Halorhodospira halophila: one gene and its partner. The protein of the gene in region 1 interacts with the protein of each later gene in a pairwise test. Links are inferred from orthologs where the notes say so. Each region holds a gene or a part of one and is shown in the gene's direction. Other genes may lie near its edges. The genes, in order: CCR79_RS09735 and def.

Region 1 (9,054 bases):
ATCCTCTCGGTGGCGATGATGCTGCGCTATAGCCTGGGTGCCGGCGAGGCTGCCGACCGGGTCGAGGCCGCCGTGGGGGCGGTGCTCGAGGAAGGGCTGCGCACCCCGGACCTGCAGGGCGGCACGCGGCCGGTGGGCACGCGCGAAATGGGCGAGGCGGTGGCGCAGCGGCTGTAGCTCCAGCTACAGCCCGCAGCGACCATCCGCGACAGAGGGGCCGCACCCGACAAGGTGCGGCCCCTTTGCGTGGGTGCCTCCGCGCGTCCCGGGGAGGCGTTAGAAGTTGAAGCGGGCCCCGAGCGCCAGGCCCAGGTCGTTCTCGTCGCCGGCGTCGTTGATCTGCAGATCGCCCACGGCGTCCCACTGCGGGGTCAGCGCGTAGGTGAACTTGGCCGCCAGATTGAAGATGCCGTCGTCGAGATCTTCCCCGGTGTCCACATCCAGGTAGCGGATCTCCCAGGCGTACTGCAGGCCGTCGAGGAACATGCAGCCGTGGCGGATGCCGGCGGTGAGTTCGAAACCGGTCTCGCTCTCACTGCTTGAGCCATCATCAAAGTCGGTATCGCGGTAGACCAGGGCGGCGACCCCGTAGAGGTCGATGCCCGGCGTGACGGCCAGGCGGTAGCCCGGGCCCAGCGAGAGCGTGGTGATGTCGATGTCGTCGGTGAGGTAGCTGGCCTCGCCGCGCAGGAAGATGTCGTCGGTCAGGTTCAGCGAGCCGATCAGCCGCGGGCCGACAAGGTCCTGATCCGCGTCGTCCAGCTCAGTAAAGACAACGCCGCCCTCGGCGTAGTCGTAGCTGAAGTCCTGGGCCGGCAGCTGCGCAAACGCCTGCCCGCCGATCAAACCACCGGCGACCAGGCCACTGGCGGCCGTATAGAGAATGCCTCTGTGCATGGGTGCCGCTCCTTGGTTTCACGGGTTGGGGGGAACTGCTGACAATCTAGCAGGTACCTGCCGGCGTGCCAGTCCGCGGATTGCTGGGGCGGCCCGAGGCGGCGGGTCGCGCTGGCCCCGCGCTGCCGCGAGGCGTTAGACTCCGGACAGGAAAACGTCCAGACAGGGGCTAAGGATCCATGAGCAAGCAGTACGACGTCGCCGTCGTTGGTGCCACCGGCGCCGTGGGAGAGGTGATGCTCTCCATCCTGGCCGAGCGCGGCTTCCCCGCGCGCAGGATCTACCCGCTGGCCAGCGCGCGCTCGGCGGGGAACACGGTGACCTTTGCCGGGCAGGAGCTGGTGATCCAGGATCTGGCCGAGTTCGATTTCTCGCAGGTGCAGATCGCGCTCTTCTCCGCCGGGGGCTCCATCTCCGCCGAGCATGCGCCGCGGGCGGCGGAGGCCGGTGCGGTGGTCATCGACAACACCTCCCACTTCCGCTATGACGACGATATCCCGCTGATCATCCCCGAGGTGAACCCTCACGCGGTGGCTGGCTACAAGAAGCGGGGGATCATCGCCAACCCCAACTGTTCCACCATCCAGATGCTGGTGGCGCTCAAGCCGATCCATGACGCCGTGGGCATCGAGCGGATCAACGTGGCCACCTACCAGGCGGTCTCCGGCAGTGGCAAGCCGGCCATCGACGAACTCCACACCCAGAGTCGGGCGATCCTCGACGGCGCCGAGCCGCAGTGTGCCGAGTATCCCAAGCCGATCGCCTTCAACTGCCTGCCGCACATCGACGACTTCCAGGACAACGGCTACACCAAGGAGGAGATGAAGATGGTCTGGGAGACCATCAAGATCTTCGAGGACTCCTCCGTGCGGGTGAACCCGACCACGGTGCGGGTGCCGGTGGTCTACGGCCACTCCGAGGCTGTGCACATCGAGACCCGCGAGCGCATCACCGCCGAGCGTGCCCGGCAGGTGCTCTCCGGCGCTCCGGGCATCGAGGTCTTGGACGAGCGCGCCGGTGGCGGCTATCCGACGGCACTGACCGAGGCCGCGGGGCGCGATCCAGTCTACGTCGGACGCATCCGCGAGGACATCAGCCACGAGCGGGGTCTCGATCTGTGGGTGGTGGCCGATAACGTCCGCAAGGGAGCAGCGCTGAACAGCGTGCAGATCGCGGAGCTGCTGATTGGCGAATACATCTGACGGCGGACGGAGGGGCGAGCCCGTGCGCAAGGCGATTCACGGCCTCGCCGGCCTGGCAGGTCTGTCACTGGTCTCGGTGGCAGCCGCGGTGGAGGTCAGCCTCGGTACCATCGAGGGCCGCTCCGAGGCCGGCGAGCCGGTTTCGGCGCGCATCCCTGTGCGGGATCTCGGTTCCGACGAGCTGGCGCGGCTCGATGTCGGTCTGGCCCCGGGGCGGATCTTCGATCGCGCCGGGATCGAGCGTGCGCCCGAGCTGTCGCTGCTCGACTTTGAGCTGATCGAGTCGGGCGAGGATGCCCCGTACATCGCCGTCACCAGCCAGCAGCCCATCGATGAGCCCCTGCTTGATTTCCTGGTCCAGGTCAGCTGGCCCGAGGGCGACCTGGTCCGCGAGTACACCCTGCTCCTCGAGCGGCCGACCACCGCCGACGACGATGCCCCGGCACAGGGGCAGCCACTGGCCCGCGAGGGCGAGCCGTTTGAGGAGGTGACCCGCGACGGTGAGCGCGAGCGCCGATCCACCGCCTATGGGCCGGTGGAGGAGGGGGATACCCTGTGGCGGATCGCGTCGGAGCACCGCCCCGATGACTCGGTGACGGTCGCGCAGACCATGCTGGCCATCCAGCGGCTTAACCCCCGCGCCTTCTCTGACGACAACGTCAACGACCTGCTCAGTGGGTGGTGGCTGAAGCTGCCCAGCCGCGAGCAGATCGAGCAGCTTTCTGCCGGCGAGGCCCAGGCGATCTACGAGGAGCACCTGGCCAGCTGGGTGCCGCCAGCCGAGCGACGCGCGGCGGTGGAGGAGCTCGACGAGTCGGTGCCTATCCCTGACCTGGCGGACCCCGACGCGCCCGTTGGGGAGGAAGAGGCGCCGACAGCCGAGGAGGCCCGTCTGCGCATCCTGGCCCTGGGCGATGAGGAAGGCACCGAAGAGGTGCTCTCGCTGCTTGATACCGAGCTGGAGGCCTCTGAGGCCAACGTACGCCGGTTGCAGGGGGCGCTGGCGGCCCTGCGGGAGGAGCGGGCGAGCCTGCGTTCGGAACGTGACAGCCTCCGGGCGCAGGTTGAGGATCTGAGCGAGCGGGTGGCGGCGCTCGAGCGGCTGGTGGACCTGGACATGGAAGGGGTGCTGCCGCCGCCGGATGCCGAGCCGACGCCGATCGTCCCGCTGCCCGAGGTGGACGAGCCCCTCGACCCCCTGGACGAGCCGGAGCCAGCGCCCGTCGAGGTTGAGCCGGAGGCGCCGGAGCGCGAGGAAGAGACGGAAGATGAGGTCGGCTGGGCGCAGTGGCTCTCCGGCGACGGCGACGTCACCGCTGCCGACCTCTGGCGTGACGAGGAGGCACGGCGGCAGATGCTGATCGCCACCGGAGGAACCCTGCTGGCGCTCGCTGTGGTCGCCGGCCTGTTGCTGCGCCGGCGGCGCCGTTCGGCGGAGCCTGATAGCCGGGAGGGGCTGCGCCTCGATCGCGGCGACCTCGATTTCGATTTCGACAGCGGAGCACGCCGCGACGCCCTCGAACTCGCCGACGAGTACCTGGCAGACGACGACCTGCGCCGGGCCCGGGACGTGCTCGAGCGCGGCATTCACCGCGAACCGGCACGCACCGATCTGCGCCTGCGGTTGCTCGAGGTGCACTCCCGTCTCGGCGATCGGGAGGCGTTCCTCAGCCAGGCCCAGGACCTCTACGACCGGACCCGCAGCGACGCCGACCCGACCTGGCAGGCAGCGGTGGCACTGGGTGTGGCCTTCGTGCCGGATAGTCCGCTGTTCGCCGATGCCGCGGCAGCAAGCCAGGCGCACGCCGACGAGGCGGAGGGCGAAGCGCAGGCGCCTGGGGGGGCGGCAGCCGATGGCGGTACGCCGGAGAGTCCGGCGCCCGAGGTCGAGGAGGGTCTGGATACCAAGCCGGATCTGGAAGACCTGGATCTGGGTCTGGACGCTGACGAGGGCGAAGGAGTCGGCAAGCAGGCGCCGGGCGAAGGCGAGGGCGAGGATGACTTCGATCGCCGTCTTGATGCGGCTTTTGACGAGCAGCCGCAGCCGGCGGAGCCCGAGGCCGCCGGGGGGCCGGCAGCTGCCGAGCCCGCCGAGGAGCCTGAGCCGGCCATGGCCCGCGAGCCGGAATCGAGTGCCGGCGCGCAGGACGTCGCCGATGAGCTCTTCGGCGGTGCGGATGCCAGCGGCGATGAACTCGACGAAATGGACCTCGACAGCCTGTTCAGCGAGGAGGAAGACGAGGGCGCCGAGGAGGGGCTCGGCCTGCAGGCGGACGAGGGTGCCGAGCCGGAGGCTGAGCCGGAGCCGTCCCTGGGGGTCGGTGAGGGGGATGAGGCCGACACCAAGCTCGACCTGGCCCGGGCCTACATCGACCTGGGGGATGAGCCGGGGGCCCGCAGCCTGCTCGAGGAGGTCCTGGAGGAGGGGACCGAGTCGCAGCGCGAGAGCGCCCGGCAGGTCCTGGCTGAGCTCGGCGGCGAGTAGGCGGGGCGGCCTTGGCGGGAGCGTGTACCGAGCAACGCATCGCGCTGGTGCTGGAGTATGACGGCACCAATTTCAGCGGCTGGCAGCGCCAGGACCACGCCCCCTCGGTGCAGCAGGCCCTCGAGCGGGCGGTGTCGCGGATCGCGGATCACCCCGTGACCGTGGTCTGCGCCGGGCGAACCGATGCCGGGGTGCACGCCGCCGCGCAGGTGGTTCATTTCGATACGACGGCGTCGCGCCCGCTGCACGCCTGGGTGCTAGGGACCAACGCGCAACTGCCCGAGACGGTCAGCGTGCGCTCGGCCCACGCCGTCGACGCCGATTTCCACGCCCGCTACCGCGCCCAGCGCCGTGGCTACCGCTACGTCTTCCTGAGCCGCCGCGCCCGCCCGGCGCTGTTGCGCCACCGGGTGGCGTGGACCCACCGCGAGCTCGATGCGGGGCGTATGCACCGGGCCGCCCAGGCCCTGGTCGGTGAGCAAGACTTCTCGGCCTTCCGTGCCGTCGCCTGCCAGGCACCCCACGCCGTTCGCGAGGTGTACCGGATCGATGTGCACCGCCACGGTGAGCTTCTGTTCATCGACATCGAGGCCAACGCCTTCGTGCACCACATGGTGCGCAACATCGCCGGGACGCTGATGGCCGTCGGAACCGGCGAGCAGGCTGAGCACTGGCCCGCCGATCTGCTGGCCGCGGGCGACCGGACCCGCAGCGGGATCACGGCGCCGGCGTCCGGGCTCTACCTGACCCGGGTGGTCTACCCGCCGCATTACGGACTCCCCGCCGAAGGGCACTGGCCGTTTTTGGCGTAAAGCCGGCCCACGCGGTAACATTTGCGCTTTCCTTGGAGCCGCCGAAGGGGGACGCCGAGCGTGCGCACGCGCGTCAAGATCTGCGGAATCACCCGCCCTGAAGATGCCGCGACCGCCGTGGAGTTGGGGGCCGATGCCATCGGCCTGGTCTTCTGCGATGCCAGCCCGCGTGCGGTGGATATGAAAGAGGCCCGCGCCATTGTGGCCGCGGTCCCGGCCTTTGTCTCCGTGGTCGGCCTGTTTGTCGATCCCAAGCCGGGGCAGGTGGAAGTGGCGCTCGAGGGGCTGCACCTTGATACCCTGCAGTTCCACGGCGATGAGGCGCCTGAGCTCTGCCGCTTCTACGAGCGCCGTTACGTCAAGGCGGTGCCCATGGGCGGCGGGGTGGATCCTCAGGATTATGTGGCGGCCTATCCCGATGCCAGCGGGTTCCTGTTCGACAGCCACCGCCTGGGCGAACGGGGTGGCCGGGGCGAGTCCTTTGATCACGACACGATCCCGGGCGGCGTGCGGGGGCTTACGGTGGCCGGCGGCCTGAACGCCGAGAATGTGGCGGGGGTGGTGCGCAATGTGCGCCCCTTCGCCGTGGATGTCAGCAGCGGCGTCGAGTCGGAGCCGGGGATCAAGGACCGGGAGCGCATAGCCCGGTTTCTCGCGGAGGTGGAACGTGGCGACGAGACCTGAGCAGTACGGCGGCGATCCCGCCGGGGAGCACGACGGGCACTTTGGCCGTTTCGGGGGACGGTTCGTCTCCGAGACCCTGGTGGGGCCGCTTGAGGAGCTGGCCGAGGCGTACGCGGAAGCGCGTCGCGATCCGGCCTTTCAGGATGAACTCGACCGCGAGCTGCGCGATTTCGTCGGCCGACCGACTCCGCTGTATTTGGCCGAGCGGCTGACCGCCAGCGCCGGCGGGGCGCGCATCTATTTCAAGCGTGAGGACCTGGCCCATACCGGCGCGCACAAGGTCAACAACACCGTCGGCCAGGCGGTGCTGGCCGCACGCATGGGCAAGACCCGGATCATTGCCGAGACCGGGGCCGGCCAGCACGGCGTGGCCACGGCGACGGTGGCGGCGCGAATGGGCCTGGAGTGCGTCGTCTACATGGGAGCCGACGATGTGCAGCGCCAGGCCGCCAACGTCTATCGGATGCGCCTGCTTGGTGCGGAGGTCCGCGCCGTGGATGCCGGTACGCGCACCCTCAAGGACGCCATGAACGAGGCGATGCGCGACTGGGTGGCGAACGTCGACAACACCTTCTACATCATCGGCACCGTCGCCGGCCCCCACCCCTATCCGACCCTGGTGCGTGATCTCCAGCGGGTCATCGGCGTCGAGACCCGGGCGCAGATGCTGGAGCGCGAGGGCCGTCTGCCCGATGCCGTGGTGGCGTGCGTCGGCGGCGGCTCCAATGCCCTGGGCATCTTCCACCCGTTCCTCGACGACGCCGCTGTCCGGCTGGTGGGTGTCGAGGCCGGTGGCGAAGGCGTGGCCAGCGGTCGGCATGCCGCTCCGCTCAATGCCGGACGGCCCGGGGTGCTGCACGGCGCGCGCAGCTACCTGATGGAGTCCGACGAGGGGCAGATCATCGGCACCCACTCCATCTCGGCCGGCCTCGACTACCCCGGCGTCGGCCCCGAGCACGCCTGGCTGAAGGATACCGGGCGCGCCGAGTACGTCGCGGTCACCGATGCCGAGGCGCTCGCGGCGTTCCACCGGCTCAGCCGAACCGAGGGCATCCTGCCGGCGCTGGAGACCGCCCATGCGGTCGCCTACGCCGAAAGCCTGGCCGCGGAACTCGGGCCGGACGCCACCCTGGTGGTCAATCTCTCCGGACGGGGTGACAAGGACATCGCCACTGTCGCGGCGCAGGAGGGCATCGAACTGTGAGCCGCATCGCTGAACGTTTCCGCACTTGCCGCTCCGCCGGGCGAACGGCCCTGATCCCGTACATCACCGGTGGTGATCCGTCGCCCGACGACACCGTGCGCCTGATGCACGCCCTGGTGGCCGGCGGCGCCGACATCATCGAGGTTGGCGTCCCGTTTTCCGATCCGATGGCCGACGGCCCTGTGATCCAGGCCGCCTGCGCCCGGGCACTGGCGGCGGGGACGACGCCGGCGCGGCTGTTCGAGGTCGTGCGCCGTTTCCGCGAGGACGATCCGGATACGCCGGTGGTCTTCATGGGTTACGCCAATATCCTCGAGGCTGCCGGCTACGGCGCCTTTGCGCGCGATGCCGCCGCCGCCGGTGTCGATGGGCTGCTGACGGTTGATCTGCCCCCGGAGGAGGCCGAAGAGCTGGCCGACGAGGCGCAGGCCCACGGCCTCGATCTCATCTACCTAGTGGCGCCCAACACCAGCGCCGCCCGCCTCGAGCGGGTCTGCTCGGTGGCCGGCGGGTTCGTCTACGCGGTCGCCCTCAAGGGGGTCACCGGTGCGGCGGACCTGGATGCCGGGTTGGTGGAGCAGCAGGTCACCGGTATCCGCCGCGTCACTGATCTGCCGGTGGCCGTCGGGTTCGGGGTGCGCGACCCGCAGAGCGCTGCGGCGCTGGCGCCTTGCGCCGACGGTGTGATCGTCGGCAGCGCGCTGGTGCGCATGATCGGCGAACACGGCGCGGCGGCGGATCTGCCCGAGCGCCTGCGCGATGCCGTCCGCGCCCTGCGCCGGGCGATGGACGAGACGACGACGGGGGGTGATTCGTGAGCTGGTTTCAGAAACTCATGCCGCGGCGCATCCGGACTGAGGCCGGACCGCGCAGCCGCAGCGTCCCCGAGGGGCTGTGGACCAAGTGCGAGTCGTGTCAGGGCATCCTTTACCGCCCGGATCTGGAGCGCAACCTCGAGGTCTGCCCGAAGTGCGATGCACACATGCGGATCTCGGCGCGGCAGCGCCTGCGGCTGTTCCTGGACGAGTCCTGCGAGGCCGTGGAGATCGGCGCCGAACTGCAGCCCTCGGACTTCCTGCGTTTTCGCGACAGCAAGCGCTACCGGGATCGGCTGACCCAGGCCCAAAAGGCTACCGGCGAGAACGACGCCCTGGTGGCTATGCGCGGTGCGGTCCATCAGCGGCCCGTCGTCGTCTGCGCGTTCGAGTTCGGGTTCATGGGCGGGTCCATGGGCACCATCGTTGGCGAGCGCTTCTGCCGTGCCGCCGAGGAGGCCCGGGCCCACGACATCCCGCTGGTCTGTTTCTCGGCCTCGGGCGGGGCGCGCATGCAGGAGGCGCTGTTCTCGCTGATGCAGATGGCCAAGACCTCGGCGGCCATTTCGCGGCTCAACGAGGCCCGGGTGCCGTATATCTCCGTGCTCACCGATCCGACCATGGGCGGTGTCTCGGCCAGCCTGGCCACGCTGGGCGATGTCATCATCGCCGAGCCCGGGGCGTTGATCGGCTTCGCCGGTCCCCGGGTGATCGAGCAGACCGTGCGCGAGACCCTGCCCGAGGGGTTTCAGCGGGCCGAGTTCCTGCTCGAGCACGGCGCCATCGACATGATCGTCGACCGGCGCGAGATGCGCGACGAGATCGCCTCGCTGATGGGCAAGCTCGGCGGCGATGTCTCGGTGGCGCCCGCTCCGGCGGTGGAGTCCGAGCCGACGGCTGCCGAGGCGCAGGGCACCGAGGCCGGCGAGCCGAGCGAGGGAGACGGCTCCGGCGA
Region 2 (12,990 bases), on another replicon or contig:
GGTGGCCGTGCGGGTGACCGCGCATCCGGTGGCCGCGGCCCTGTGCCGGGCCTTCGGCGGTGCGCTGGTCTCCACCAGCGCCAACCCCTCGGCCGGGCGGCCCGCTCGGAGCGCACCGCAGGTGCGGCGTTACTTCGGCACGCGGATCGATGCCCTGGTGCCTGGTCGGCTGGGCGGGCTGGGGCGCCCCACCCCCATCCGGGACGGGCGCAGCGGGGCGTACCTGAGACGCTGAGCCGCCGTTTTCTGAATCCGTCCGGATCGGAGTCTCCCCTGTGCGCGTACTAGGTATCGAGAGTTCCTGTGACGAAACCGCCGCGGCGGTCTACTGCCGCCGCGAGGGTCTGCTGGCGCACGCCGTGCACAGCCAGGTGGTCGACCATGCCGCTTATGGCGGGGTTGTGCCGGAGCTGGCCTCACGGGATCACGTGCGCAAGTTGCCCGGGTTGGTCAACGGGGTGCTGCGTGACGCCGGCCTGACGCCGGCGGAGCTCGACGGCGTCGCCTGGACCCGCGGCCCCGGCCTGCCCGGGGCGTTGATGGTCGGGGCCGCCTTCGCGCGGACTCTGGCCTGGGCCCGCGGCCTGCCCGCCGTCGGCGTCCACCACATGGAGGGGCATCTGCTGGCTCCGCTGCTCGAGCCGGATCCGCCGGCGATGCCGCTGGTGGCCCTGTTGGTCTCCGGGGGGCATACCATGCTGGTGCAGGTGGCGGACTTTGGCCGCTACCGCGTCCTTGGGGAGTCGGTGGATGACGCCGCCGGCGAGGCGTTCGACAAGACCGCCCGGCTGCTGCAGCTGCCGTATCCCGGTGGTCCGTCCATCGCCCGCCTGGCCGCGGAAGGGACTCCGGGCGCGGTGCGCCTGCCGCGGCCGATGACCGACCGGCCGGGGCTCGATTTCAGCTTCAGCGGGCTGAAGACCGCCGTCCTGCATGCCGTCGAGGCTGCCGGGGACGACCCCCGGGGGCGGGCGGACATCGCCCACGGATTCCAGGAGGCGGTGGTGGATACCCTGGTGATCAAGTGCCGGCGTGCGCTCGAGCAGACCGGCGCGGGCCGGCTGGTGGTCTCGGGCGGGGTGGGGGCCAACGCCCGGCTGCGCGAGCGGCTCGACGAGGCCGGGCGCGCGAGCGGATTCACCGCCCACTACCCGCGCTTGGAGCTGTGTACCGACAACGCCGCGATGATCGCCTACACCGGCTTGCGTCGCCTGGAGGCCGGCCACCGCGACGATCTCGACTTCAGCGTGCGCCCACGCTGGCCGCTGGCCGAACTCAGGTAGTCGCCTTGCTGCGCCCGCGCCCGCCCTTGGAGGTGCCGCCGCGGCGCCCCTTGCGGGCCGGTGCCTTGGCGATCAGCTCCTGGCACTCCTCGTGGGTGAGCGAGTCCGGCTCCCGGTCCTTGGGCACCTTGGCGTTCTTCTCGCCGTTGGTGATGTACGGTCCGTAGCGCCCGCGCAGGATCTGAATCCCGTCGCCGAAGTCGTGGATGATCCGGTTGGCGTCGGCCTGTTTCTTCTCCCGGACCAGCTCGTGGGCCCGCTCCTTGGTAATGGTGTACGGGTCCTCGTCCTTGGGGATGGAGACGAACTTCTTGCCGTAGCGCACGTAGGGGCCGAAGCGGCCGATGCTGACCTGTACGTCTTCGCCCTCCTCGGTCTCGCCCATATCCCGCGGCAGCTTGAACAGCTGCAGGGCCTCATCGAGGGTGATCGTGTCGATGCTCTGACCGGGGCGCAGGCCGGCGAAGCGCGGCTTCTCGTCGTCGTCCCGGGAGCCGAGCTGGGCGAACGGCCCGTAGCGGCCGATGCGTACCGTCACCGGCTTGCCGGTCTTCGGGTCGGTGCCGAGTTCGCGGGCCTGGACGGCCTCCTGGCGCGAGACGTTCTTCTTCTCCTCGACCCGCTCGCGGAAGGGCTCCCAGAACGCCTCGAGGACCGGCACCCAGTCCTGCTCGCCGCGGGAGATGGCGTCCAAGTCGTCCTCGAGCCGGGCGGTGAAGTCGTAGTCGACATAACGGTCAAAGTGCTCGGTGAGGAACTTGTTAACCGTGCGCCCGATGTCGGTGGGGATGAAGCGCTTGCCGTCCATCTCCACGTAGTTGCGGTTCTGCAGCGTGGAGATGATCGAGGCGTAGGTGGACGGCCGGCCGATGCCGTACTCCTCCAGGGCGCGCACCAGGCTAGCCTCGGTGTAGCGCGGCGGCGGCTCAGTGAAGTGCTGCTCGGCGCGGATGGCGTGTAGCTCCACCTGCTCGCCTTCCTCGAGCTCCGGGAGGAACTTCTCGCCGGAGTCGTCCTTGCCGTCGTCACTGCCTTCGCGGTAGACGACCATGAAGCCCGGATCGGCCACCGTGGAGCCGGTGGCCCGCAGCAGGTGGCGGGCGTCGGCGTCCGCGGCCAGGTCGACGGCCACCGTGTGGATGGTGGCGTGCTTCATCTGCGAGGCGACCGCCCGCTTCCAGATGAGGTCGTAGAGCTTGCGCTGCTCGTCGTTGAGGTAGGCACGCACATCGTCCGGGTGGCGTGCCGCCGACGTGGGCCGGATGGCCTCGTGGGCCTCCTGGGCATTCTTCGAGCGGGTCTTGTAGACCTGCGCCTTGTCCGGGAGCCTGTCGGCCCCGTAGCGATCCGTGATCGCCTGGCGCATCTCGGTGATCGCCTCGCCGGAGAGGTTCACGGAGTCGGTCCGCATGTAGGTGATCAGGCCGACGGCGCTGCCCTCGCCGACGTCGATGCCCTCGTAGAGCTGCTGGGCGATGCGCATGGTCCGGCTGGCGGTGAAGCCGAGCTTGCGCGATGCCTCCTGCTGCAGGGTCGAAGTGATGAACGGTGCTGCCGGATTGCGGCGGCGCTGCTTGCGCTCCACCGAGGCGACCCGCAGCGTCCCGATGACCTCGGTGTCGCCATCGCCGACGGGGCCCAGCCGGGACGGGTCCGCCTGGGCCCGGGCCGCCTCGCGCAGCGTGCGGTCCACTTCCTGCGCGTGGGCCTCGTCGGTGATGGTGAACTGGCGGACCTTCTCGCCGTGGAGTTGCGAGAGCTTGGCCACGAAGGGCTGCTGCGCCTTGGCCGCATCCGCCTCGACGCTCCAGTACTCCTGGGGCTCGAACTGCTCGATCTCGGTCTCACGCTCGCAGATCATGCGCAGCGCGGGGCTTTGCACACGCCCGGCGGAGAGGCCGCTGGTGATCTTGCGCCAGAGCAGCGGCGAGAGGTTGAACCCGACCAGGTAGTCCAGGGCGCGGCGGGCCTGCTGGGCGTTGACCAGCTCCTCGGAGATGTCCCGCGGGTGGTCCATGGCCTCCTGGATGGCGCCCTTGGTGATCTCGTGAAAGACCACCCGGTAGACCGGCTTGCCGTCCAGGATCCCCTTGTCGCGGAGCAGCTCCACCAGGTGCCAGGAGATGGCCTCGCCCTCGCGGTCCGGGTCGGTGGCCAGGTAGAGGGCATCGGCTTTCCGGGCCGCCTTGGCGATGGCATCGACGTGTTTCTGGTTCTTGTCGATGGGCGCGTACTTCATGGCGAAGCCGCTGGACGGATCCACCGCCCCCTCCTTGGGGACGAGGTCACGGACGTGGCCGTAGGAGGCCATGACCTCGTAATCGGAACCCAGGTATTTGTTGATCGTGCGCGCCTTGGCAGGCGACTCGACGATGACGAGGCTTTTACCCATGCAGAGCCGTTCGTGTATGTAGAGGAGGGCGGTCGGGTGGCGACCGAAGGGCGGTGCCGGGCCGTGGAACCGGCCGCCGCGCCGGGGCGCGGCGGCCACCCGTCGTCAGTGGACGAGGTGCGTCGGGACGTCGAACATCAGGTTCTCCATCCAGTTGTACGCCTCTTCCTCGCCGGGGCGATTGAACAGGACCATGAGGATGACCCATTTGACCGTATCGAGATCCACCTCGTGGTCATCCAGCGCCAGGATCCGGTCGAGCACCAGCTCGCGACTTTCCGCGGTGAGAATGCCGACCTGCTCCAGGTAGAGAATGAACCCGCGCGTCTCGGTGTCCAGGCGCGCCAGCTCGGGCTCGCCGAACAACCGGATCGACGACTTGCCCGACGGGGCGGCCGGCAGTACGCGGGAGTCGGCCAGGGCGTCGAGCCACTCGAACGCCTTGCGGATCTCCATCGCGCTGAAGCCGGCCTCGTGGAGCTCGCTCTCGAGCGAGTCCCGATCGCCGGGTTCCTCGTCGTTGTAGAGGTAGTTCTCGAACAGGTACATCAGGACTTCGAAAACGTTCTGCTTCATCTTCAGCCCTCTGGCCCGCGCCGCTGATACCGGCCCCCGGGTATCGCAGTCACCAGGCCTTTCAGCTCCATGGTTAGCAGAATGGATGAAAGCCTATCGAGCGTCAATCCAGACCGCTGCTGGAGGGTGTCGAGGGTGAGCGGATCGTGGCCGAGGGCCGCGAGGATGCGCGCCTCGTCCGGATCCGCGGCTGGACTGGTCGAATCCGAGGGGGCGTTCACGGGGGCGCTGCCGACCGTGCCCGGGAGTTCTTCCAGGATATCGTCCACCGATTCTACCAGCTTGGCACCCTCCCGCAGAAGCGCATGGCACCCGCGGGCCAACGGGTCGTGGATGGATCCGGGTACGGCGAAGACCTCGCGGCCCTGTTCGGCGGCGAGCCGGGCGGTGATCAGCGAGCCGCTGTGGCGGCCGGCCTGAACGACCACCACCCCCAGCGACAGGCCGCTGACGATGCGGTTGCGCCGCGGGAAGTGGGCCGCCAGCGGTCCGCAGCCGGGGGGCAGCTCGCCGAGGACGGCGCCGGAGGCGAGGATCCTGGCGTGGAGGCGGCGGTGGCGGGCCGGATAGATCCGGTCCGGGCCGGTGCCGACGACCGCCAGCGTGGTGCCGCCAGCCTCCAGGGCACCGCGGTGGGCAGCGGCATCGATGCCTGTGGCCAGGCCACTGGTGGTGGCGACCCCGGCTCGTGCCAGGCCTGCGGCCAGGTCGTGGGCCAGGTCGCGCCCGGCGGCGGTGGCGTGGCGGCTGCCGACGATGGCCACCTGAGGGTGGTGCAGGGTCGCCGGGTCGCCGGCGACGAACAGTAGCGGTGGCGGGTCGGGGATCTCGGCCAGCTGCCCCGGGTAGCCCGGCCGCGCCAGGCGCAGTAGGTGGCGCGCCCCCGGGCCGTCCAGCCAGCGGGCATCGGCCCGGGCGGCGGCCCAGTCCGGGGCGAGGATACCGGCCTCCGTGGTGGCGTCGAGACCCAGACTGCGCAGGGCGCTGCGCCCGGCCCGGAAGACCGCCTCCGGCCCGCCGAAGGCCGCCATCAGCCGGGACCAGGTGCGCGGGCCCACGCCGGGAACCCGCGCCAGGGCGAGGGCGTGGTAGGTGTCGTCGTCCATGTCGTTGCTCACCGTCCTTGGCAAGGGACCGATACGTTGCCCGGCGGCGGCGGGCGGGCGCAAGGGCGGGGTTGCTGCGGAAGCGGTTCTCGGATGCGCCGTAGAAGCATTCCAGGTTGTGGCTGCCCTCCGTGCGCCGGTGCGTTACAATCGATGCGTCACTCAACAATAGGCGCAGCATCGCTCATGGCCCTCCTCGATATCCTTGTTTACCCTGACCCCCGCCTCCGCGAGCGGGCCGAGCCCGTCGCGGAGGTCGATGACGCCGTCCGCCGTCTGGCAGACGACATGCTTGAAACCATGTACGAGGCTCGCGGCATCGGGCTGGCCGCCACGCAGGTGGGGGACCGCCGGCGGGTGGTGGTGATCGACGTCTCCGAGGAGCGCGACGAGCCGCGGGTGCTGGTCAATCCGGAAATCCTCGAGGCCACCGGTGAGGCCAGTGGCGAGGAGGGGTGCCTGTCCATTCCGGGCTACTACGACGACGTTGCGCGGGCAACGCGGGTGCGTTACCGGGCGCTGGAGCGCGATGGCCGGGTGGTCGAGGACGAGGCTGAGGGCACCCTGGCCGTCTGCCTGCAGCACGAGATCGACCACCTCGAAGGTCGGCTGTTCATCGATTACCTCTCCGAGCTCAAGCGCAAGCGGGTGCGCAAGCGTATGGAGAAGCGTGAGCGGTTCAGCGCGGCGGGCTGATGGCGGCACGGATCATCTTTGCGGGAACGCCGGAGTTCGCGGTGCCCGGCCTCGATGCTCTGGTCGAGGCCGGCGTGCCGCCGGTGGCTGTTTTCACCCAGCCTGATCGCCCCGCCGGTCGGGGACGCCGGCTGACGCCGCCGCCGGTCAAGCGTGCCGCCGACCGGCACGGGCTGACCGTTCACCAGCCCGAGCGCCTCGGCGACGAGGAGGCAGCGCGGATCCGTGAGCTGGCACCCGACCTGATGGTGGTGGTGGCCTACGGCCAGATCCTGCGGCGCAACGTGCTGGATGCACCACGCTGCGGGTGCGTGAATGTCCACGCCTCGCTGCTGCCGCGCTGGCGGGGGGCGGCGCCCATCCAGCGCGCCCTGCTCGCCGGCGACGAGCAGACCGGCGTGACCCTGATGCAGATGGACGAGGGCCTGGATACCGGACCGATGCTCGCCCGCGAGGGGACTCCCATCAGCGCCGACGAGACCGCCGGGTCCCTCCACGATCGACTGGCCCGGATCGGCGCCGACCTGCTGGTCGCGCACCTGGCGGACATCCTGGCCGGAGCCATCACCCCGGAGCCCCAATCCGAGGAGGGCGCCACCTACGCCGCCAAGCTGACCCAGGCCGAGAGCTGGCTCGACCCCGCCGAGCCGGCGGAACAGCTGGAACGCCGCGTGCGCGCACTGGCGCCGGTGCCCGGGGCGCGGATCCATCTGGGGGGGACGCAGGTGCGGGTGCTGGCGGCGCGGGCTTGCCCCGGCCGCCCCGACGATCAGGCCGGTACCGTGGCGGCGGCCAGTGGCAGTGGCATCGAGGTCGCCACCGGCGAGGGGCGGCTGTGTATCACGCGGCTTAAGCCAGCCGGTGGCCGTGAGCAGAGCGCTGCCGATTACCTCAACGGGCGCCGCCTGGCGCCGGGAGAGCGCGTTCAGTGAGTACCCCTCCGCGGGTGGCCGCGGTGCACGTCCTCGAGCGGGTGCTGGAGCGCGGCGAGACCCTGGACGAGGCCCTTGAGGGGCAGTTCACCCGCGTCGCCGAGCGCGACCGGCCGCTGCTCCAGGCGCTGGTCTACGGGGCGCTGCGCTGGCTGACCCGGCTGGAGGCCCAGGTGGCCACCCTCACCCCCCGCGATGACTGGCGACGGGATCCGCTGCTGCGCGCTCTGCTGGTGCTTGGTGCGTGGGAGGCCCAGGGGCTTGCCACACCGGCCCACGCGGCGGTCTCGGAGTCCGTCGACGCGGCGCGCAGGCTGCGTCGGGCCCGGGCCGCCGGCATGGTGAATGCCGTACTGCGCAAGCTGCACAAGGCCACTCCGCCCCTGCCGACGGACGAGGCCACGCGGTACGCACTCCCGGGCTGGCTGGCCGAGCACCTGCGTGGCGCCTGGCCGGAGGATTGGCCCGCGGTGGCCGAGGCCGGCAATGCCCACCCGCCGATGACCCTGCGCGTGGACCGCGCCCGTATCCCCCGCCCGGCGTGCCTGGAAGCGCTGGCCGAGCGCGGGGTCGCGGCACAGCCCGGGGCCGTCGCACCCACCGCGGTGATTCTCGACGATCCGGTACCTGTGGCCCGCCTGCCCGGGTTCGCCGAGGGGTGGCTATCGGTGCAGGACGAGGCCGCGCAGCTCGCTGCCCCCCTGCTCGACCCGCAGCCCGGCGATCGCGTGCTCGACGCCTGTGCCGCCCCCGGCGGCAAGACGGTGCACCTGCTCGAACACGCCCCGGCGGCGACGGTGACCGCACTCGACCGCTCGGCGCGCCGGCTGCGGCAGGTGCGCGACAACCTCGCCCGCGCCGGCCACGAGGCCCACTGCGTGGCCGCCGACGCCGCCAATCCCGATGCCTGGTGGGACGGCGAGCCGTTTCAGCGCATCCTCCTCGACGCTCCGTGTACGGGCAGCGGCGTGATCCGCCGCCACCCCGATATCAAATGGCTGCGCCGGGCCGACGATCCGGCGCGCATGGCCCCGGCGCAGCGCCAGCTGCTCGACGCCCTTTGGCGGGTCCTGGCGCCGGGCGGGCGGCTGGTCTACGCCACCTGCTCGATCTTTCCCGAAGAGAACGAAGCGGTGGTGGCCGGGTTCCTGGCCGAGCAGCCCGACGCCTCGCGGGGACCGTTGCCGGCGGTTGGCCGCCGCACCGGCGCCGGGTGCCAGATCCTGCCCGGCGAACAGGGCATGGACGGTTTCTTCTACGCCTGCCTGGAACGGAGCGTGGAATGACGGATGCGATGCCGGCTGACGGCCTGCAGCGTGTGCACGATTGGCTGGTGACCTGGCAGGGGCGGGTCTGCAGAGCCATCGAGAGCTGGGACGGACGCGGTGCCTTCCACGCCGACCGCTGGCAGCGCCCCGGAGGCGGTGGCGGCGAGAGCCGCGTGCTCAAGGGCGGGCGGGTGATCGAGCAGGGTGGGGTGAATTTCTCCCACGTCCGGGGCGATGCGCTGCCCGATACGGCCACCGAGCGACGCGCTGATCTGGCCGGCCAGCCCTACGAGGCGGTGGGTGTATCGCTGGTGCTGCACCCGTGGAACCCGTATGTGCCGACCACCCACGCTAACCTGCGCCTGTTCGTCGCCGGCGAGCCGGGTTGCGGCGCCCAGTGGTGGTTCGGCGGCGGCTTCGATCTGACCCCGTACTACCCCTTCGACGACGACTGCCGCCACTTCCACCGCCAGGCCCGGGCGGCCTGCGAGCCGTTCGGCGAAACCGTCTATCCGACGTTCAAGCGCTGGTGCGACGAGTACTTCCGGCTGCCCCACCGCGATGAGCAGCGCGGCATCGGCGGGCTGTTCTTCGACGATCTCAACGACTGGGGGTTCGAGGCGAGCTTCCGCTTCGTGCAGGCGGTAGGTGGGGCGTTCCTGGACGGCTACGGTCCCATCGTCGAGTCCCGCCGCGACCATCCCTACGGTGAGCGCGAGCGGGAGTTCCAGCTCTACCGGCGGGGCCGGTACGTGGAGTTCAACCTCCTGCAGGATCGCGGGACCCGGTTCGGGATCCAGTCGGAGGGGCGGACCGAATCGATCCTGATGTCGCTGCCGCCCCGGGTGCGCTGGGAGTACGGCTTTGAGCCAGAACCCGGGAGTCCGGAGGCCCGTCTGACGGAGGCGTATCTGGTCCCCCGCGACTGGGCGTGAACGCCCTGCGCCTCCGGGCGGGGCGCAGGGCGTCCGGTTCGGGCGCGCGTCAGCCCTCCCGGTGGTAGCTAGTAACCTGCTCCACCTCGTTTTTGGAGCCGAGGACCACCGGTGCCCGCTCGTGGATGTCGGTCGGATCGAGCTCAAGGATCCGCTGCCGGCCGGTGGTCGCGGCGCCGCCGGCCTGCTCGACGATGAGGCTCATGGGATTGGCCTCGTACATCAGGCGCAGGCGGCCGCTTTGTCCCTTGGCCTTGATCTTGGCGTCGAGCGGGTACATGAACACCCCCCCGCGGCAGAGGATGCGGTGGACCTCGGCGACCATCGAGGCCACCCAGCGCATGTTGAAGTCCTTGCCCCGCGGCCCCTCCTTGCCCTGGAGGCACTCATCGATGTAGCGCTGGACCGGTTCCTCCCAGTGACGCTGGTTGGAGACGTTGATGGCGAATTCCTTGGTGTCCTCCGGGATCTGCACGTCCTTGCGGGTAAGGATGAACTCGCCGAAGTCGCGGTTGAGCGTGAACATCTGCACGCCCTGGCCCTTGACCGCGAGCACCAGGATCGTTGACGGCCCGTAGAGGCAGTAGCCGGCGGCCACCTGCTCCGTGCCGCGCTGGAGGAAGTCCCCGGTCGAGGGCTTTTCGCTGCCCTGCGGGGCGCGGACGATGGAGAAGATCGTGCCCACGGAGACGTTCACGTCGATGTTCGACGAGCCGTCGAGCGGATCGCACAGCAGCAGGTAGCGGCCCCGCTGGGACGGGTTGGGCAGGGGGTAGATGTCGTCCATCTCCTCGGAGACGAGCCCGGCGATGTGGCCGTTCTGGGTCAGGGCCTCGATGAAGACCTCGTTGGTGACCACGTCGAGCTTCTTCTGGGTCTCGCCCTGGACGTTCTCCGAGTCCGCCGACCCAAGCATGCCGACCAGGTCGCCCTTGTTGACCAGGTCCGCGATGCGCTTGCAGGCGACGGAGATGTCGTTGAGCAGGCCGGTGAATTCGCCGGTGGCCTCCGGCAGGTTGCGCTGCGTCTCGATGATGTAGTTGGTCAGAGTCGTACCGATGTGCATGGTTTTCTCCCCTGGCGTGCGGTTTCCATGGCTTCTTTAATATCAACCGAGGACATCCGCCGCCGATGGCGCGGCGGCGGCAAGCGTTCGGCGCATTCCTCCGGTACATTGGTGCGCAAGCCCATAAGCGTCAACACACAAGTCTGATCGCATGCCAAAGAACGCACTATATGCTCAGTCCGGCGGCGTCTCGGCGGTCATCAACGCCAGCGCCTGGGGCGTCATCGAGGCGGTGCGCGGCCATCCGGCCCATTTCGGCACCTGCTATGCGGCCCGCAACGGGATCCTCGGGGTGCTCGAGGAGGAGATCATCGACCTCGACGAGGAGGATCCGCTGACTCTCGCCGCGCTGCGCCACACGCCCGGTGGCGCGTTCGGGTCGTGCCGCTTCGACCTCGGCGATCTCCACGCGGACCGGGCGCAGTACGAGCGCCTGGTGGAGGTCTTCCACGCCCACGACATCGGCTACTTCTTCTACAACGGCGGTGGCGGCTCCATGGATACCGCCCACAAGGTCGCGCGCATCGGCGATGAACTCGGTTACCCCATCACCGCCGTCGGTGTGCCCAAGACCATCGACAATGACCTGGGCATGACGGATACCAGCCCTGGGTTCGGGTCGGCGGCGAAGTTCATCGCCACCGTGGTCCGCGAGGCAAGCCTCGACGTCGAGTCGGCCCACACCACCTCGACCCGGGTCTTCATCCTCGAGGTGATGGGGCGTCACGCCGGGTGGTTGGCGGCGGCGGCGGCACTGGCTCAGGAGTATGACGGCCGGCCGCCAATGCTGATCCTCTTCCCCGAGAGCCCCTTCGATCTGGGTGACTTCCTGACCCAGCTGCAGATGGCGATCCGCACCCACGGCTACTGCGTGGTGGTTGCCTCAGAGGGGCTGAAGAACCCGGATGGCTCCCTGTTCTCGGTGGCGCAGAGCCATGACATCTACGCCTATACGCAGCTCGGCGGCGTGGCGCCGCGGCTCGCCGAGATCATCCGCCAGGAGACGGGGCACAAGCTGCACTGGTCGGTGGTGGACTACATTCAGCGGGCGGCCCGGCATCTGGCCTCGCGCACCGATGTCGAGCAGGCCTACGCCGTCGGGCGGGCTGCCGTGGAAGGGGTGGTGGCCGGCCGGCATGGCTTCATGCCGGTGATCCGCCGTGAATCGGACCAGCCGTATCGCTGGTCCATCGACCGGGTACCGCTCGAGGAGGTGGCGAGCATCGAGCGCGGGTTGCCGCCCTCGTTCATCTCGCCGGACGGCTACGGCATCACCGCCGCCTGTCGCGACTACCTGCGACCGCTGATCGAGGGCGAGGACTATCCGCCGTTCGAGCGCGGACTGCCCTGCTATCCGCGTATCCGCGGGGTACTACGCCCCCAGCGCTGCCCGCCGTTCCGCGCCGAACCGCCGGGTTAGTCCCCGGTCGGCGGCGCTCCGGCGCGCGACTCAACGTGGGCGAGGATGGCGTCGGCGTAGAGGCCGGCGGTGTCCTGCGCCGCCTGCACCGTGGCTGCCGCCTGCTCGCCCATCTCCCGGCGGGTCCGGGGATCCTGTGCCAGCTCGGCGATGGCGTGGCGCAGGTCGGTCTCATCGAAGAACCGCTGCGCCCCGCCGGCGGCCAGCAACCGCTCCGACTCTTCGGCAAAGTTGCTCATGTGCGGCCCGAACAGGATGGGCTTGCCCAGCCGGGCCGGCTCCACCAGGTTTTGCCCGCCGCGGCGGATCAGCGAGCCGCCGATGATCACCGTCTCCGCGCCGGCCATAAAGGCCTCCAGCTCCCCCAGGGTGTCGGCTACGTAGATGTCGGCCCACTGCCAGTCCTCGCCGGCCGAGCGCAGCGCCACCCGGAAACCGGCCTGCTGCAGCGACTGACGGATCGCCGGCCCGCGCTCTGGGTGGCGCGGGACGATGACCAGCAGCTGCGGCACGTCCCGCTCCCTGCGCGCCTCGGCCCAGCAATTGGCGATGCGGATCTCCTCATCATCATGGGTCGAGGCGGCCACCAGTGCCGGGCGCCGGAAGGCGAACGGCTCCGGGGGTGGGGTGATCGGCGGGGCCAGTTTCAGGCTGCCGAGGGTGTGCAGACGCTCGGCGGGGACGCCGAAGCCGGCGAAGCGCCGGGCGTCCAGGGTGCTGCGGGCCAGGATGAGATCGACGTGGGCCAGGGCCTTGCCCTGCAGTCGCCGGATCACCGCGGCCCCCTCGACGGTGCGATCGGAGAGCCGGGCGTTGGCCAGCAGCAGCGGGATGCTTCGCCGTGCGGTGGCGGCATAGAGATTCGGCCAGATCTCCGTCTCCAGGATCACCGCCGCGCGCGGCTGGAAGGTGTCCAGAAAGCGGCGCACCGCCCCGGGCCAGTCCAGTGGCAGGTAGGCGTGGCGGGTGGCGGCGGGCAGTACGTGGGCAGCGGTCTCGGCGCCGGTGGCGGTGGCCGTGGTGACCAGCAGTGGCAGCCCGGGTCGGCGCGCGGCGAGGGCGTGGACCAGCGGGGCTGCGGTGCGCACCTCGCCTACCGAGGCGCAGTGCAGCCACAGCGGCTGGTCCGTCTCGGTCAGTCCGTAGTATCCGCGGCGCTCGCGGCGCATGCGGGCGCCGCCGCGCTGGCGAGTGCTGCGCACCAGCCACCGCCAGATCAGCGGTGACAGGCCGTAGAGCAGGGCGGTATAGACGGGTTTGAGCATCGGTTCAGTAGCGCGGGGGCTCACCCTCGGGTCGGGATTTGAAGCGTTTAC

Evidence for each region.
Region 2: the proteins of CCR79_RS09735 (region 1) and def interact in binary tests that used the Escherichia coli proteins (3 or more experiments, as listed by UniProt). The link is inferred for Halorhodospira halophila from one-to-one orthologs.

The regions. Positions count from the first base shown.
Region 1 is NZ_NHSN01000025.1:76,754-85,807, reverse strand. The notes cover bases 287-3,087. They hold CCR79_RS09735 (aspartate-semialdehyde dehydrogenase), read left to right. Parts: upstream 287-1,076; coding sequence 1,077-2,099; downstream 2,100-3,087. Other genes in these bases: CCR79_RS09730 (FimV/HubP family polar landmark protein), read left to right, coding at 2,122-3,087; CCR79_RS09740 (outer membrane beta-barrel protein), read right to left, coding at 287-897. In the rest of the region: leuB (3-isopropylmalate dehydrogenase), read left to right, coding at 1-177; more of CCR79_RS09740, read right to left, coding at 277-286; more of CCR79_RS09730, read left to right, coding at 3,088-4,584; tRNA pseudouridine(38-40) synthase TruA, read left to right, coding at 4,596-5,396; CCR79_RS09720 (phosphoribosylanthranilate isomerase), read left to right, coding at 5,457-6,080; trpB (tryptophan synthase subunit beta), read left to right, coding at 6,064-7,284; trpA (tryptophan synthase subunit alpha), read left to right, coding at 7,281-8,102; accD (acetyl-CoA carboxylase, carboxyltransferase subunit beta), read left to right, coding at 8,099-9,054.
Region 2 is NZ_NHSN01000032.1:65,868-78,857, reverse strand. Bases 4,306-7,298 are described here. They hold def (peptide deformylase), read left to right. Parts: upstream 4,306-5,543; coding sequence 5,544-6,053; downstream 6,054-7,298. Other genes in these bases: rsmB (16S rRNA (cytosine(967)-C(5))-methyltransferase RsmB), read left to right, coding at 6,982-7,298; fmt (methionyl-tRNA formyltransferase), read left to right, coding at 6,053-6,985; dprA (DNA-processing protein DprA), read right to left, coding at 4,306-5,369. Outside these bases: CCR79_RS12345 (L-threonylcarbamoyladenylate synthase), read left to right, coding at 1-235; tRNA (adenosine(37)-N6)-threonylcarbamoyltransferase complex transferase subunit TsaD, read left to right, coding at 276-1,283; CCR79_RS12335 (DNA topoisomerase I), read right to left, coding at 1,276-3,675; CCR79_RS12330 (DUF494 family protein), read right to left, coding at 3,781-4,251; more of dprA, read right to left, coding at 4,254-4,305; more of rsmB, read left to right, coding at 7,299-8,271; hemF (oxygen-dependent coproporphyrinogen oxidase), read left to right, coding at 8,268-9,188; CCR79_RS12300 (class 1 fructose-bisphosphatase), read right to left, coding at 9,238-10,254; CCR79_RS12295 (6-phosphofructokinase), read left to right, coding at 10,406-11,674; CCR79_RS12290 (3-deoxy-D-manno-octulosonic acid transferase), read right to left, coding at 11,671-12,939; lpxL (LpxL/LpxP family Kdo(2)-lipid IV(A) lauroyl/palmitoleoyl acyltransferase), read right to left, coding at 12,944-12,990. UniProt on the Escherichia coli protein: Removes the formyl group from the N-terminal Met of newly synthesized proteins. Requires at least a dipeptide for an efficient rate of reaction. N-terminal L-methionine is a prerequisite for activity but the enzyme has broad specificity at other positions.